Regions from separate parts of the Lacticaseibacillus zeae subsp. silagei genome, predicted to be linked through region 2. Evidence: predicted binding sites of a transcription regulator. Region 2 holds the regulator's gene; each other region holds the start of a gene.
What was found. The regulator CtsR, encoded in region 2, represses protease genes until heat stress. The targets are predictions, from matches to a motif close to TTGGTCAAAAAAGGTCAAANA.

Region 1 (4,180 bases), 750 kb from region 2:
CGAATTACCAAGGTTAAGCAAGGTTATCAGCGATCAAACAAGGATAATTCTGTAGGACTTGTGGTAGACTACAAAGTGAAGTTTGACAGAATAGGAAGTATGGTATGGAAATTCAATTTTTGGGTACAGGCGCCGGTTCGCCTTCCAAAGTTCGTAATGTCAGCAGTCTGGCGCTAAAACTGCTTGATGAACGCAATGAGGTTTGGCTGTTTGATGTTGGCGAAGGTACTCAGCATCAGATTCTGCAAACCACGATTAAACCGCGAAAGATTGCCAAGGTGTTCATCACCCATTTGCATGGCGATCACATTTTCGGGTTACCGGGATTTTTGGCGAGTCGCGCTAACCAAGGCGGGACTGATCCGCTCACGATTTACGGGCCGCCTGGGATTGAAGATTTTGTTAGAACCAGTCTGAAGGTTTCCCAGAGTCATTTGAGTTATGCCTTAAAGTTTGTGTTGTTGCGGCATCCGGGAACGGTTTTTGAAGATCAGACTTTTAAAGTTAGTTTCGACCGACTTGACCATCGCATCACCAGTTTTGGGTTTCGGGTTGAGGAAAAGCCACATCCGGGTGAATTGCTGATTGATAAGGTACGGGCCGCTAAAATCCCGTCTGGACCGGTTTATGCCGAGTTAAAGGCAGGTAAACAGGTGACGTTGCCCGATGGCCGGACGTTTGACGGTCATGATTTCATCGGGCCAGCACAACCGGGACGGATTGTGACGATTTTTGGCGACACCAGAAAATGCAGTCGCGCGTTGCCACTAGCAGCTGGCGCAGATGTTCTGGTTCACGAGAGTACTTTTGGCCCGGACGAAAGCCAGTTAGCCAAACAGTACTATCATTCAACCAATATTCAGGCTGCCGAGTTAGCCAAGCGCGCCGGTGTCGGCAAATTGTTGCTGAATCACATTTCTGCGCGGTATCTTGGCCCCGGCGTTGCGATGTTAGAAAAAAGTGCGCGCCATATTTTTCCCAATACCCACGTGGTGAAAGATTTTGAAGAAATTAACATTCCGTTTGCCAGCCCCCAGTTGGCGTCGGCGGGATCTGTTCAATAACCGGTTCTGTCAGCAGGCGATAATGGTGATTGGCTGAAAAGCAGTGCTGGCTTGAAGTGACAGTGGCTTAAGCGTGATTGGAACAGCAAAGCGTACAAGGAGGGAGCAGCATCGTGAAACAACACCTAACAGTAGTTATTTCTGGCGGATCAGCCGGATTGGGTAAAGCAATTGGGTTGGAAGCCGCCAAAAAAGGGGCGACGGTGGTTTTCCTGGCACGTAGACGTGACAAGTTGCGTCAGGCTCAAGCCGAGGCAAGTTCACTTTCTGGTCGGCCAGCGTTTGCTTTTCCGGTTGATGTGGCTGATCCGGTCGCTATTGAAGCCGTCGTTGAGCGTATTCATGCCACCGTCGGATCAGTCGATGTGTTAGTCAACGCTGCCGGTTTTGGTCATTTTGAGAATGCATTTGACACAGATATGCACTTGGTTGAACGCATGTTTCGCGTGAATGTTTTGGGCACCATGTACTTAACCAAGCTGCTGGGACGCGATATGGCGGTTCGTGGCCAGGGACACATCATCAATGTCTCATCGATGGCCGGTAAAATTGCCACACCCAAGTCAGCTATTTATTCGGCGACAAAGTTTGCAGTGGTGGGTTATAGTAACGGTCTGCGACTGGAATTGAAGCCATTTGGGGTCAACGTGACAACCGTTAACCCAGGACCGATTGCAACCGACTTCTTCAAATCGGCCGGCGCATTGGACTATTTGGCCAGCGTTTCTTGGTTGGTACTGGATCCCGATAAACTGGCGCGGCGAATTGTTGCAACATTTAACCATCCGGTACGGGAAATCAATACACCTTGGTTGATGAATCTGGGTGCTGACTTGTATACTTTATTTCCACATATCGGCGATTGGTTAGCAGGCGGTTTGCTGAATAAAAAATAAAGGGGTGGCTTGAATGAAGGGTCAACAGCGATTTATTATCGGATTGGTACTTGCATTAATTTTAATTATTTTTGCGTTGCTAAATGGTCAAGGCGTTTCGGTTAACTTTTTTGGGATTCAGTTGGAGTGGCCATTGATCGTGATCATTGCGGTTTCCGTGTTAATCGGCGCGGTGGTCACTTGGTTAATTTCAACCAGTGCCGTTGCCAATGCCAAAAAACAGATTCGTGAATTGCAACAGCGCATTACTGAATTGACGAAGGCTAACAAAGCCGAAAAGCCAGCGCCTAAACCGGTTCAGGCACCTAAGGAAGAGCCGGTTGATTCAACGAAAAAATAACGACAAAACGCGGATGATGCGATTCGCGTTTTTTTATTCGATAATGTTTGACCTTTACTGACCAATATCGTAAAGTGGATTTGAAAACATTGAACGGTTATGGAGGGATACGTGGATGAATCCAGATAATTTTACCCAAGCAGTTGCCGAAGCTTTAGGCGCTGCGCAGCAAATTGCCCAAGTGCGGCATCATCAGGAAATCGACATTCCGCATGTCATGAAAAGTCTGGTCCAGCCTAATCAGTTGGCTGAGCAGATTTATCGTGAAGCTGGCGTGAATGTTCAAGGACTGAATGCAGCCATTGATGCGGCGCTTGAAGCTGAGCCGGTCGTGGAAGGCGCCAGTACTTATGGCCAGAGTATGTCCCAGAACTTGGCACAATTACTGACAGACGCCAACACCGTTAAAGATGAATTCGGTGACACTTACATTTCAACCGAGGCACTGTTACTTGCGCTTTATCAGCAACGCTATAACACGATTACCCAGTATTTACTCAACGATGCTAAAGTCGATGCCAAGAAGTTGCGGCAGGTGATCGACAAGATTCGTGGTGGGGAAAAAGTGACCAGCAAAAATGCCGAAGCGAATTACAAGAGTCTGGAGAAATACGGTACTGACTTGGTCAAAGAGGCACGCAGCGGAAAAATGGATCCAATCATTGGTAGGGATGAAGAAATCCGCGATGTGATCCGAATTTTGAGTCGTAAGACTAAGAATAATCCGGTTTTGATTGGTGAACCCGGTGTCGGGAAAACCTCGATTGTTGAAGGCTTGGCTCAACGAATCGTTAAAAATGACGTGCCGGACAATTTAAAAAATAAAACGATTATTTCCTTGGATATGGGCAGTCTGGTAGCAGGTGCCAAATATCGTGGGGAATTCGAAGAACGGTTAAAGTCGGTTTTGAAAGAAGTTAAAAAGAGTGAAGGTCAAATCATTCTTTTTATCGACGAAATTCATAACATCGTCGGTGCTGGTCGCGCGGAAGGTTCCATGGATGCCGGTAACTTGCTTAAACCGATGTTGGCACGTGGTGAGTTGCATCTGATCGGGGCTACAACGCTTGACGAGTATCGGGAAAACATTGAAAAAGACAAAGCCTTGGAGCGGCGTTTTCAACGGGTACTGGTGCAGGAACCAACCGTGGAAGATACAATCAGCATTCTGCGCGGCCTAAAAGAGCGTTTCGAGATTTTCCACAAGGTACGAATTCATGACTCAGCGCTTGTGGCAGCAGCAACCTTGTCGAACCGGTATATCACGGATCGTTTTTTACCGGATAAGGCGATCGATTTAGTCGATGAAGCATGCGCGACGATCAATGTCGAAATGAATTCCCGCCCAACCGAACTGGATGTTGCTGAACGCAAACAAATGCAACTGGAAATCGAACAGCAGGCATTGAAAAATGAAAGTGATCCGGCAAGTAAGAAGCGCCTAGAGAACGCTGATGCCGAATTGGCTAATTTGAAAGAAAAAACCAACAAGTTAAAAGCGCAGTGGGAAGCAGAAAAGAAAGATATCCGGCAGCTTAACGAGAAAAAGTCGGCAATTGACAAGGCTAAACATGAGCTGGAAGATGCCCAAAGCCGTTATGATCTGGAAACTGCGGCGCGCTTACAACATGGTACGATTCCTCAACTTGAAAAAGAGTTGCAAGCCATGGAGAATAACGATCGGCCCCAGTCCTGGTTAGTGCAGGAAAGTGTGACTGAAAATGAAATTGCGGCAGTGATTTCACGGGAAACCGGCATTCCAATTGCTAAACTGGTTGAAGGCGATCGCCAAAAGTTGCTGCATCTGGCAGACAATTTACACAAACGCGTTATTGGCCAGAATGAAGCGGTCACTGCAGTTTCCGATGCGGTTTTGCGCT
Region 2 (4,180 bases):
ATCGTATTACGGAAATCAACCCGACGACCCTTCGCATCGGTCAGGTAACCATCATCCAAGACTTGAAGCAAGATGTTAAAGACATCCGGATGCGCCTTTTCGACTTCATCCAGCAGCACAACAGAATATGGCTTGTTGCGAACCTTTTCCGTCAACTGGCCGCCTTCATCGTAGCCGACATAACCCGGTGCGGCGCCAATCAAACGACTGGTGCTGAATTTCTCCATGTATTCGGACATATCAACCCGAATCATGGCATCCTCTGATCCAAACATCGCTTCAGCTAGGGCTTTCGCCAGCTCGGTTTTCCCGACGCCGGTTGGGCCAAGGAACATGAAGGACCCAATTGGGCGGGTAGGATCTTTCAAACCGGAACGTGCCCGGCGGATGGCCCGTGCAACTGCGGAAACAGCTTCATCCTGACCGACAACCCGTTGATGGAGAATCTTCTCCAGGTTAACCAAACGCTCGGATTCCTTCTTCTGCAACTGGGTAACCGGCACACCGGTCCATTGTGACACAACTTCTGCCACATCGGCGCCTGTCACTTTGATATCGGTCCGAACGCCGCTTTCGTTCACGGGTTCCGGCGTATCGGCAAGTTTGGCCTTAACGTCCGCTTCCTTGGTGCGAATGGTCGCCGCTGTTTCGAAGTCTTGATGATCAATCGCGTCTTCTTTGTCGGCGACTAACTTAGCCAATTCGTCCTGAAGCTTGTCGGATTTGGTTTCGACATTAGCTTTGTCCAATCGTACCTTGGCAGCACTTTCGTCAACTAAATCGATCGCCTTGTCAGGCAGGAAGCGCGTTGTAATGTAACGTGAGGACAAAACAACTGCTTCATGCAAAGCTTCATCAGTAATGGTGACGCCATGATGCGCCTCATACCGTGGACGCAGCCCTTTCAAAATCTGTTCTGCTTCTTCCTCCGTTGGTTCATCGACTTGGATGGTCGCAAACCGCCGTTCCAAAGCAGCATCTTTTTCAATATACTTTTGATATTCGTCTAAGGTTGTTGCCCCGATCAACTGCAACTCGCCACGAGCTAAGGCCGGCTTGAGAATGTTGGAAGCGTCAATGGCACCTTCAGCACCCCCCGCACCGATTAGCGTATGCAATTCATCAATGAACAAAATGACATTGCCATCTTTATAAATCTCATCAATGATTTTCTTCAGGCGATCTTCAAATTCACCACGATACTTCGTGCCAGCAACCAGTGAGCCCATATCAAGCATCATCAGTCGCTTATTCAGCATGTCATCCGGAACTTTGCCCGCGACAATCTTTTCGGCAAAGCCTTCCGCAATCGCGGTTTTCCCGACACCTGGTTCACCAATCAACACAGGGTTGTTCTTGGTGCGCCGGGCCAGAATCTGAATCAAACGCCGAACTTCCTTTTCGCGGCCGACCACCGGATCCATCCGATTTTCCCGCGCCATTTGAGTCAAATCGCGCGCAAGGCCGTCAAGTGTCGGGGTCCCTTGGCTATCTTGGCGGGCACCGCCACGCGCCATTGGTCGGCGTTTGGCAGCCGTGTCCGCAATGCCCATCTTCTTAAACACCATTTGTCGCGTCTTCGAAAGACTAAGCCCCAGATTCTGGAGAATCCGCGCGGCTAAAATATCGTCTTCACGAAGCAACCCCAGCAGAATATGCTCGGTGCCGATCTTCAAAGCACCTAAGCGCTTTGCTTCGTCGCCGGCAAACGCCAGAATTTCCTTACCTTTAGGTGAATAAGGCAAATAACTATCGCTAGCTTGACCGGCGGCATCAACAGTTCCATACCCTGTGAAGCGCTCGATCTCGTCATGGACATCATTCTCTGTGACCCCTAACTGACGCAGCGTCTTACCAGCGATTCCATCTTTTTCCATAACCAGCGCCATAAGCAAATGTTCAGTGCCTACAGCATGATGATGGAAATACTTCGCTTGTTCCTGGGCTAAAAGCAAAACATTTTTAGCACTAGGGGTAAATAAGTTGTCCATAAGCACGCTCCTTTTTAGAAAACTAATTATAAACTGTTCTATCTTTCATACCGCAAACGATCCAAAAATGCAAGGAACATGCGCGACCGTAAATGCTCTTCTGTCCCTTGATCAAGAATGCCCAAAGTCTCATGATTCATGACCGCCAACAACAAATTACCTGATTGCTGGGAAATAAGGCCATTGTCAAACAGTTCCTGAATCAAATCACGTGCATCGCGTAACCGCAAGCGCTTGGGAATGTGCTGCCGCATGATTTGAATGAGATCCTGATCATCTGTCAATTTGACCTTCACGATGCGAATGTAGCCCCCGCCACCACGTTTACTCTCGACAATGTAGCCGCGAGCCGGTGTGAACCGGGTCTTAATGACATAATTGATTTGCGAAGGAACGCAATTAAAACGACGCGCAATCTCGGCTCGCCGTATTTCAACGGCGGCCTCCTGTGCCAGTATCGTTTTTAGATAAGCCTCAATAATGTCCGAAATATTCTCACGCTGCATGTCGTTCAATCCTTTTTGACTTTGACCAATCTTGACTATTACACATTATACTGGCATTGGTCAGTTTATACAAATTTCTGCATTTGAAAACGAAAAAAGGACCACGATTTTTCGTGATCCAAGAATCGGGAAGACAAGATTCGAACTTGCGACCCCTACGTCCCGAACGTAGTGCTCTACCAAGCTGAGCTACTTCCCGGTAAAGCGGAAGACGGGATTCGAACCCGCGACCCCCACCATGGCAAGGTGATGTTCTACCACTGAACTACTTCCGCATACCGCATATTCAATTGATCGGCGCCAGCTTAGCTTCATAGGCGATCGACGATGCACCCAGTAGGAGTCGAACCTACAACCTTCTGATTCGTAGTCAGACACTCTATCCAGTTGCGCTATGGGTGCTTCAACAAAATGCCGAGGACCGGGATCGAACCGGTACGGTCATCACTGACCGCAGGATTTTAAGTCCTGTGCGTCTGCCAATTCCGCCACCCCGGCATAAAGTGAAAAGCGGAAGACGGGATTCGAACCCGCGACCCCCACCATGGCAAGGTGATGTTCTACCACTGAACTACTTCCGCATATCAAACCTATTCAATTATGACCGAGGAGCGGCCTTCAAAGACCCGAGCATTCCATTCAAGATACGATGCGGGTGAAGGGACTCGAACCCCCACGGTCAAAAACCACTAGAACCTAAATCTAGCGCGTCTGCCAGTTCCGCCACACCCGCAAAAGGTGGGTTAAATGAGCCGTGACAGGCTCGAACTGTCGACCCACTGATTAAAAGTCAGTTGCTCTACCAACTGAGCTAACGGCTCAATGGAGGATACAGGGCTCGAACCTGTGACCCTCTGCTTGTAAGGCAGACGCTCTCCCAACTGAGCTAATCCTCCATATGTAAGCGTGGCAGCTTCCTACCCTCGCAGGCAGTTTCCCACCAACTACTCTCGGCGTGAAGAAGCTTAACTTCTGTGTTCGGCATGGGAACAGGTGTATCCTTCTTGCTATCGCCACCACACTTATGAGAACTTTGCGCTCTCAAAACTGGCTATCATTGTTGGTTGTTTACTTTGCTGAGAATCGGCGTATTTCATCGAAACGCGTTCGCAGTCGCAGAAACCTCCACATAAGGACCCTGAGTCCATTGGCCAAAACCCGGCCAACGAACTCAGGCCCGCTTATGCTCCGGTTTCTAAGCGCTCCTGCTCACGCTCTACTTGGTTAAGTCCTCGACCGATTAGTACTGGTCCGCTCCATGCATCGCTGCACTTCCACTTCCAGCCTATCTACCTGATCATCTCTCAGGGGTCTTACTTCCATATAGGAATGGGAAATCTCATCTCGAGGGGGGCTTCACACTTAGATGCTTTCAGCGTTTATCCCTTCCGTTCATAGCTACCCAGCGATGCGCCTGGCGGCACAACTGGTACACCAGCGGAACGTCCATCCCGGTCCTCTCGTACTAAGGACAGCTCCTCTCAAATTTCCTGCGCCCGCGACGGATAGGGACCGAACTGTCTCACGACGTTCTGAACCCAGCTCGCGTACCGCTTTAATGGGCGAACAGCCCAACCCTTGGGACCGACTACAGCCCCAGGATGCGATGAGCCGACATCGAGGTGCCAAACCTCCCCGTCGATGTGGACTCTTGGGGGAGATAAGCCTGTTATCCCCAGGGTA
Region 3 (4,180 bases), 1.2 Mb from region 2:
CATCTTGATCGCGATGATCGGTTGATGACTGATGGTGTTTACTTTTTGCTGGTTTTTGAAGGCGTTTCGGCTTTGGCTGGTTCGCCAACCGTAATTTCACCATTGCTGATGCGGGCTTCAAGTTCCTTGGCATCCGGATGATCCAGATAGAAGTCGGCTACCCGATCTTCAATCTGTTCTTGGATAACCCGCCGTAATGGCCGCGCACCCATGGATGGATTGTAACCCAGGCTGACCAGCTTCTCTTTGACCGGATCGGTGACATGAATCGTCAGGCCCTGACTCTTGAGATTATTGTTGGTGTCAGTGATCATTAAGGAAACGATCTTCAACAAGTCATCTTTGGACAGTGGCTTGAATTCAACAATGTCATCAAAACGGTTGAGGAATTCCGGCTTGAAGTAATTGCCAAGCTGATCCAGAACGCTGTGCGTCTTGCCACTCAAGGTTGCACCAAAACCAACATTAGCCTCGGCATCGGTTGATCCGGCATTGGACGTCATGATGATGATGGTATCCTTGAAGGAAACGGTACGCCCTTGCGAATCCGTCAAGCGGCCATCATCCAGAATCTGCAGGAACATGTTCATAACATCTGGATGGGCTTTTTCAATTTCATCTAACAGAATCAGACTATAAGGATTGCGCCGAACTTTTTCAGTTAACTGACCGGCTTCCTCGTAGCCAACATAGCCTGGCGGTGAACCGATTAGTTTGGAGACACTGAATTTCTCCATGTACTCCGACATGTCAAACCGAATCATGGCATCTTCCGAACCGAACAGCTCTTTGGCAAGCTGCTTGGCCAGTTCCGTTTTACCAACACCGGTAGGCCCAACGAAGAGGAAGGAACCGATTGGCCGGCCCGTCTTGTTGAAGCCAATCCGGTTACGGCGAATGGCCCGCGCAACTTTGTCAACTGCTTCATTTTGGCCGATGACATGTTTTTCAAGATCACTCGCGAGGTTCTTCAACTGTGCCTGTTCTTGTGCTTTCAATTCACCGACAGGAATGTTGGTCTTTTCTTCGACAATCTTTTCCATGTCTTTTTCGGTGACGGTTGGCACTTCATCTTCAGGTAGATTTGATTGTTTCTTGGCCATGTCTTCTAATTTCGTGACTTGATCGCGATAGAAGGCGGCTTTTTCGTAATCTTCCTGCTTAAGCGCTGCCTGCTTTTGATTCTCGGCATCCGCAATCTTGGTTTTGATCGTTTCAGGATCAACGGTTGCAATCGTCAAATTCTTGCGAGAACCGGCTTCATCCAACAGGTCAATGGCTTTGTCAGGTAAGAAGCGATCCTGAATGTAGCGGTTGCTGAGTGTAGCTGCGGCTTCAATCGCGGCTTCCGTATACTTAACATGATGGAAGTCTTGATAACGCGGCTGCAAGCCTTTCAGAATTTTAATGGTTTCGTCAACGCTAGGTTCTTCAACCATGACTGGCTGGAGTCGCCGAGCAAGCGCGGAATCTTTTTCAATTTGCCGATACTCGTTGCTGGTGGTTGCGCCAACCAGCTGCAATTCGCCACGAGCGAGGGCAGGTTTCAAAACGTTGCCTGCATCCATGCCGCCTTCAGCATTGCCGGCACCGACAATTTCGTGAATTTCATCAATAAATAGAATAATGTTCTTATTTTGTTTGAGTTCGTCGATCAATTGTTGCATCCGCTGCTCGAATTGACCACGAATACCGGTTCCTTGAACGAGGGAAACGACATCGAGGCGAATAACGTGACGATCCTGGAGCTTTGCCGGTACGTCGCCATTGGCAATCTTCAAAGCCAAGCCTTCGACGACAGCGGTTTTACCGACACCGGCTTCACCGATCAGAACCGGATTATTCTTCGTCCGGCGATTCAAGATTTCGATCACCCGTGAAATTTCCTTGTCGCGGCCGATGACCGGATCAATTTGGCCTTTGCGTGCCTGTTCGGTCAGATCAACACCGAATTGACCCAGTAATCCCTTACCACCATTGCCATTGCGGCCGTTGTTACCATTGCCGCCGCGTCCTGCCTGAGTAGGCGGGATTTGCGCGTTGGGCTGTTGCGGCCGATCCATTCCCTGATTCATCGCACGGAAGATATCATCTAAGCTCCCGAACCCAAACGGATCAGTAGCATTTGTTGGATTCATATTTCCTCCTGCTTGTTTCTTGAGTAATTGATAACAGTTTTGGCAGAGATTGATCTCCTGCCGCGTACCGTTAACAACGGTTGAAAGATGAATAGTGGCTGGATTCTTATGACAGTTTTCACATAACATTTTGTCACAACCTTCCTGTCTAAATAGGTGCCACATATAGTCGAAAAAGGTTTGACCTTTCTTGACCTATGGCAATAGTATACACCCTCATAGCGAGAATGCAAGCACTCGACACACAAGAGTGCTAAAAAGTTCCAAATATTTCAGTGATATCAGGCATTAGCGCTTTTTCAATGCCTACTTTTATGCTAACCTTATGGAGTGAGGTGAGGCAAATAGATGACTCAGGATTATGTCGCTTTAATGGATGAGTTAAAGACTGGTCAGCGTGACAAGATCACGGTGACGCCCGAAACATTCATGGCGTTTCGGGCGGCATGGACAAATTATCCCGATCGTGAAGAAATTGTGGGGACGGCCAAACGCGATGGTGTCATCGAATACCATTACCGGTCAGTTGATTCCCGCTAAATAAGCGTCAAATCTCATGTGACGCTTGTGGCAAGCTACAAAAAATGGTAAGGTTTACATGAATTGTTTTAGGTGTTAGTGTGCCTATAAACTATTCGGAAAAACACTAGAAATCTAGTTAATATGAAGGAGCAGATCAGTCATGGAAAAACGTGAATTTAACATTATTGCAGAAACCGGGATCCACGCACGTCCGGCAACCTTGTTGGTACAAGCAGCCAGCAAGTTCAACTCAGACATCAACTTGGAATATAAAGGTAAGAGCGTTAACCTGAAGTCCATTATGGGTGTTATGAGTTTGGGTGTTGGCCAAGGCGCCGATGTTACCATTTCTGCTGAAGGTGCTGACGAAGCAGACGCAATTGCTGCTATTACCGATACTATGAAAAAAGAAGGCTTGGCTGAATAATGGCTGAACATTTGAAGGGAATCGCTGCTAGTGATGGGATCGCCACAGCGAAGGCCTATTTACTGGTTCAACCTGATTTATCATTTGACAAAAAAACGGTTGATGATCCTTCAAAGGAAATCAATCGGCTGAAGCAGGCACTTGATCAAAGTAATGATGAGTTAAAGGTTATCCGTGCAAAGGCCGCTGAATCGCTTGGCGAAGAAGAGGCTCAAGTTTTTGATGCCCATATGATGATTTTGGCTGATCCTGACTTTACCGGTCAGATCGAATCCAAGATCAAGGACGAAAAAGTAAATGCCGAACAAGCTGTGAAAGAAGTTTCCGAATTCTTCATTCAGACCTTTGAGGGCATGACTGATAATCCGTATATGCAGGAACGTGCTGCCGATGTTCGCGATGTAACAAAGCGTATTATGGCGCATTTGTTGGGTCGTACATTGCCGAATCCGGCATTGATTGATGAAGAAGTCATTATCGTGGCTCACGATTTGACCCCTTCTGACACGGCACAGCTCAACAAGAAGTATGTGAAGGCATTCGTCACCGACATCGGTGGTCGGACGGCCCATAGTGCGATCATGGCGCGTTCTTTGGAAATTCCTGCTGTTGTCGGAACCGATGACGTCACCAAAAAGGCCAAAAATGGTCAATTGATTTCCGTTGATGGTCTTACCGGCGAAGTTGTCATTGATCCTTCGACGGATGAAGTTGCCAAGTTCAAGCAAGCTGCTGAAGCATTTGCCAAGCAAAAGGCTGAATGGGCACAACTGAAGACGGCGAAATCCGTGACGGCTGATGGCAAGCATTTTGATGTTGCGGCTAACATCGGGACCCCTAAGGATCTCGATGGTGTGCTGGCAAATGGTGCTGAAGGTATCGGCCTGTATCGTACCGAATTCCTTTACATGGATTCTTCCGAATTGCCGACTGAAGACGATCAGTTCGAGGCTTACAAGAAGGTTCTTGAAACCATGAATCCGAAGCCGGTTGTTGTTCGGACAATGGATATTGGCGGGGATAAGCATTTGCCATACCTGCCACTACCGCAAGAACAAAACCCATTCTTAGGCTATCGTGCGATCCGGATCAG

Region 1: clpB (ATP-dependent chaperone ClpB) is a predicted target of CtsR. The motif match lies at 2,345-2,365, and genes of this name have one in related genera.
Region 3: LACZS1_RS06680 (ATP-dependent Clp protease ATP-binding subunit) is a predicted target of CtsR. The motif match lies at 2,316-2,336, and genes of this name have one in related genera.

Annotation. Positions count from the first base shown of each region.
Region 1 covers NZ_CP132484.1:1,809,433-1,813,612, reverse strand. Annotated here, with positions in the region: gene rnz (ribonuclease Z) at 105-1,064, shown strand; gene LACZS1_RS08590 (SDR family NAD(P)-dependent oxidoreductase) at 1,175-1,960, shown strand; gene LACZS1_RS08585 (LapA family protein) at 1,974-2,300, shown strand; gene clpB (ATP-dependent chaperone ClpB) at 2,416-4,180, shown strand, end outside.
Region 2 covers NZ_CP132484.1:2,561,169-2,565,348, forward strand. Annotated here, with positions in the region: gene LACZS1_RS11875 (ATP-dependent Clp protease ATP-binding subunit) at 1-1,991, opposite strand, end outside; gene LACZS1_RS11880 (CtsR family transcriptional regulator) at 2,030-2,497, opposite strand; tRNA gene LACZS1_RS11885 (tRNA-Pro) at 2,623-2,696, opposite strand; tRNA gene LACZS1_RS11890 (tRNA-Gly) at 2,701-2,772, opposite strand; tRNA gene LACZS1_RS11895 (tRNA-Arg) at 2,826-2,899, opposite strand; tRNA gene LACZS1_RS11900 (tRNA-Leu) at 2,910-2,995, opposite strand; tRNA gene LACZS1_RS11905 (tRNA-Gly) at 3,007-3,078, opposite strand; tRNA gene LACZS1_RS11910 (tRNA-Leu) at 3,148-3,230, opposite strand; tRNA gene LACZS1_RS11915 (tRNA-Lys) at 3,246-3,318, opposite strand; tRNA gene LACZS1_RS11920 (tRNA-Val) at 3,321-3,393, opposite strand; rRNA gene rrf (5S ribosomal RNA) at 3,402-3,518, opposite strand; rRNA gene LACZS1_RS11930 (23S ribosomal RNA) at 3,718-4,180, opposite strand, start outside.
Region 3 covers NZ_CP132484.1:1,403,326-1,407,505, forward strand. Annotated here, with positions in the region: gene LACZS1_RS06680 (ATP-dependent Clp protease ATP-binding subunit) at 39-2,267, opposite strand; gene ykzS (protein YkzS) at 2,487-2,678, shown strand; gene LACZS1_RS06690 (phosphocarrier protein HPr) at 2,821-3,087, shown strand; gene ptsP (phosphoenolpyruvate--protein phosphotransferase) at 3,087-4,180, shown strand, end outside.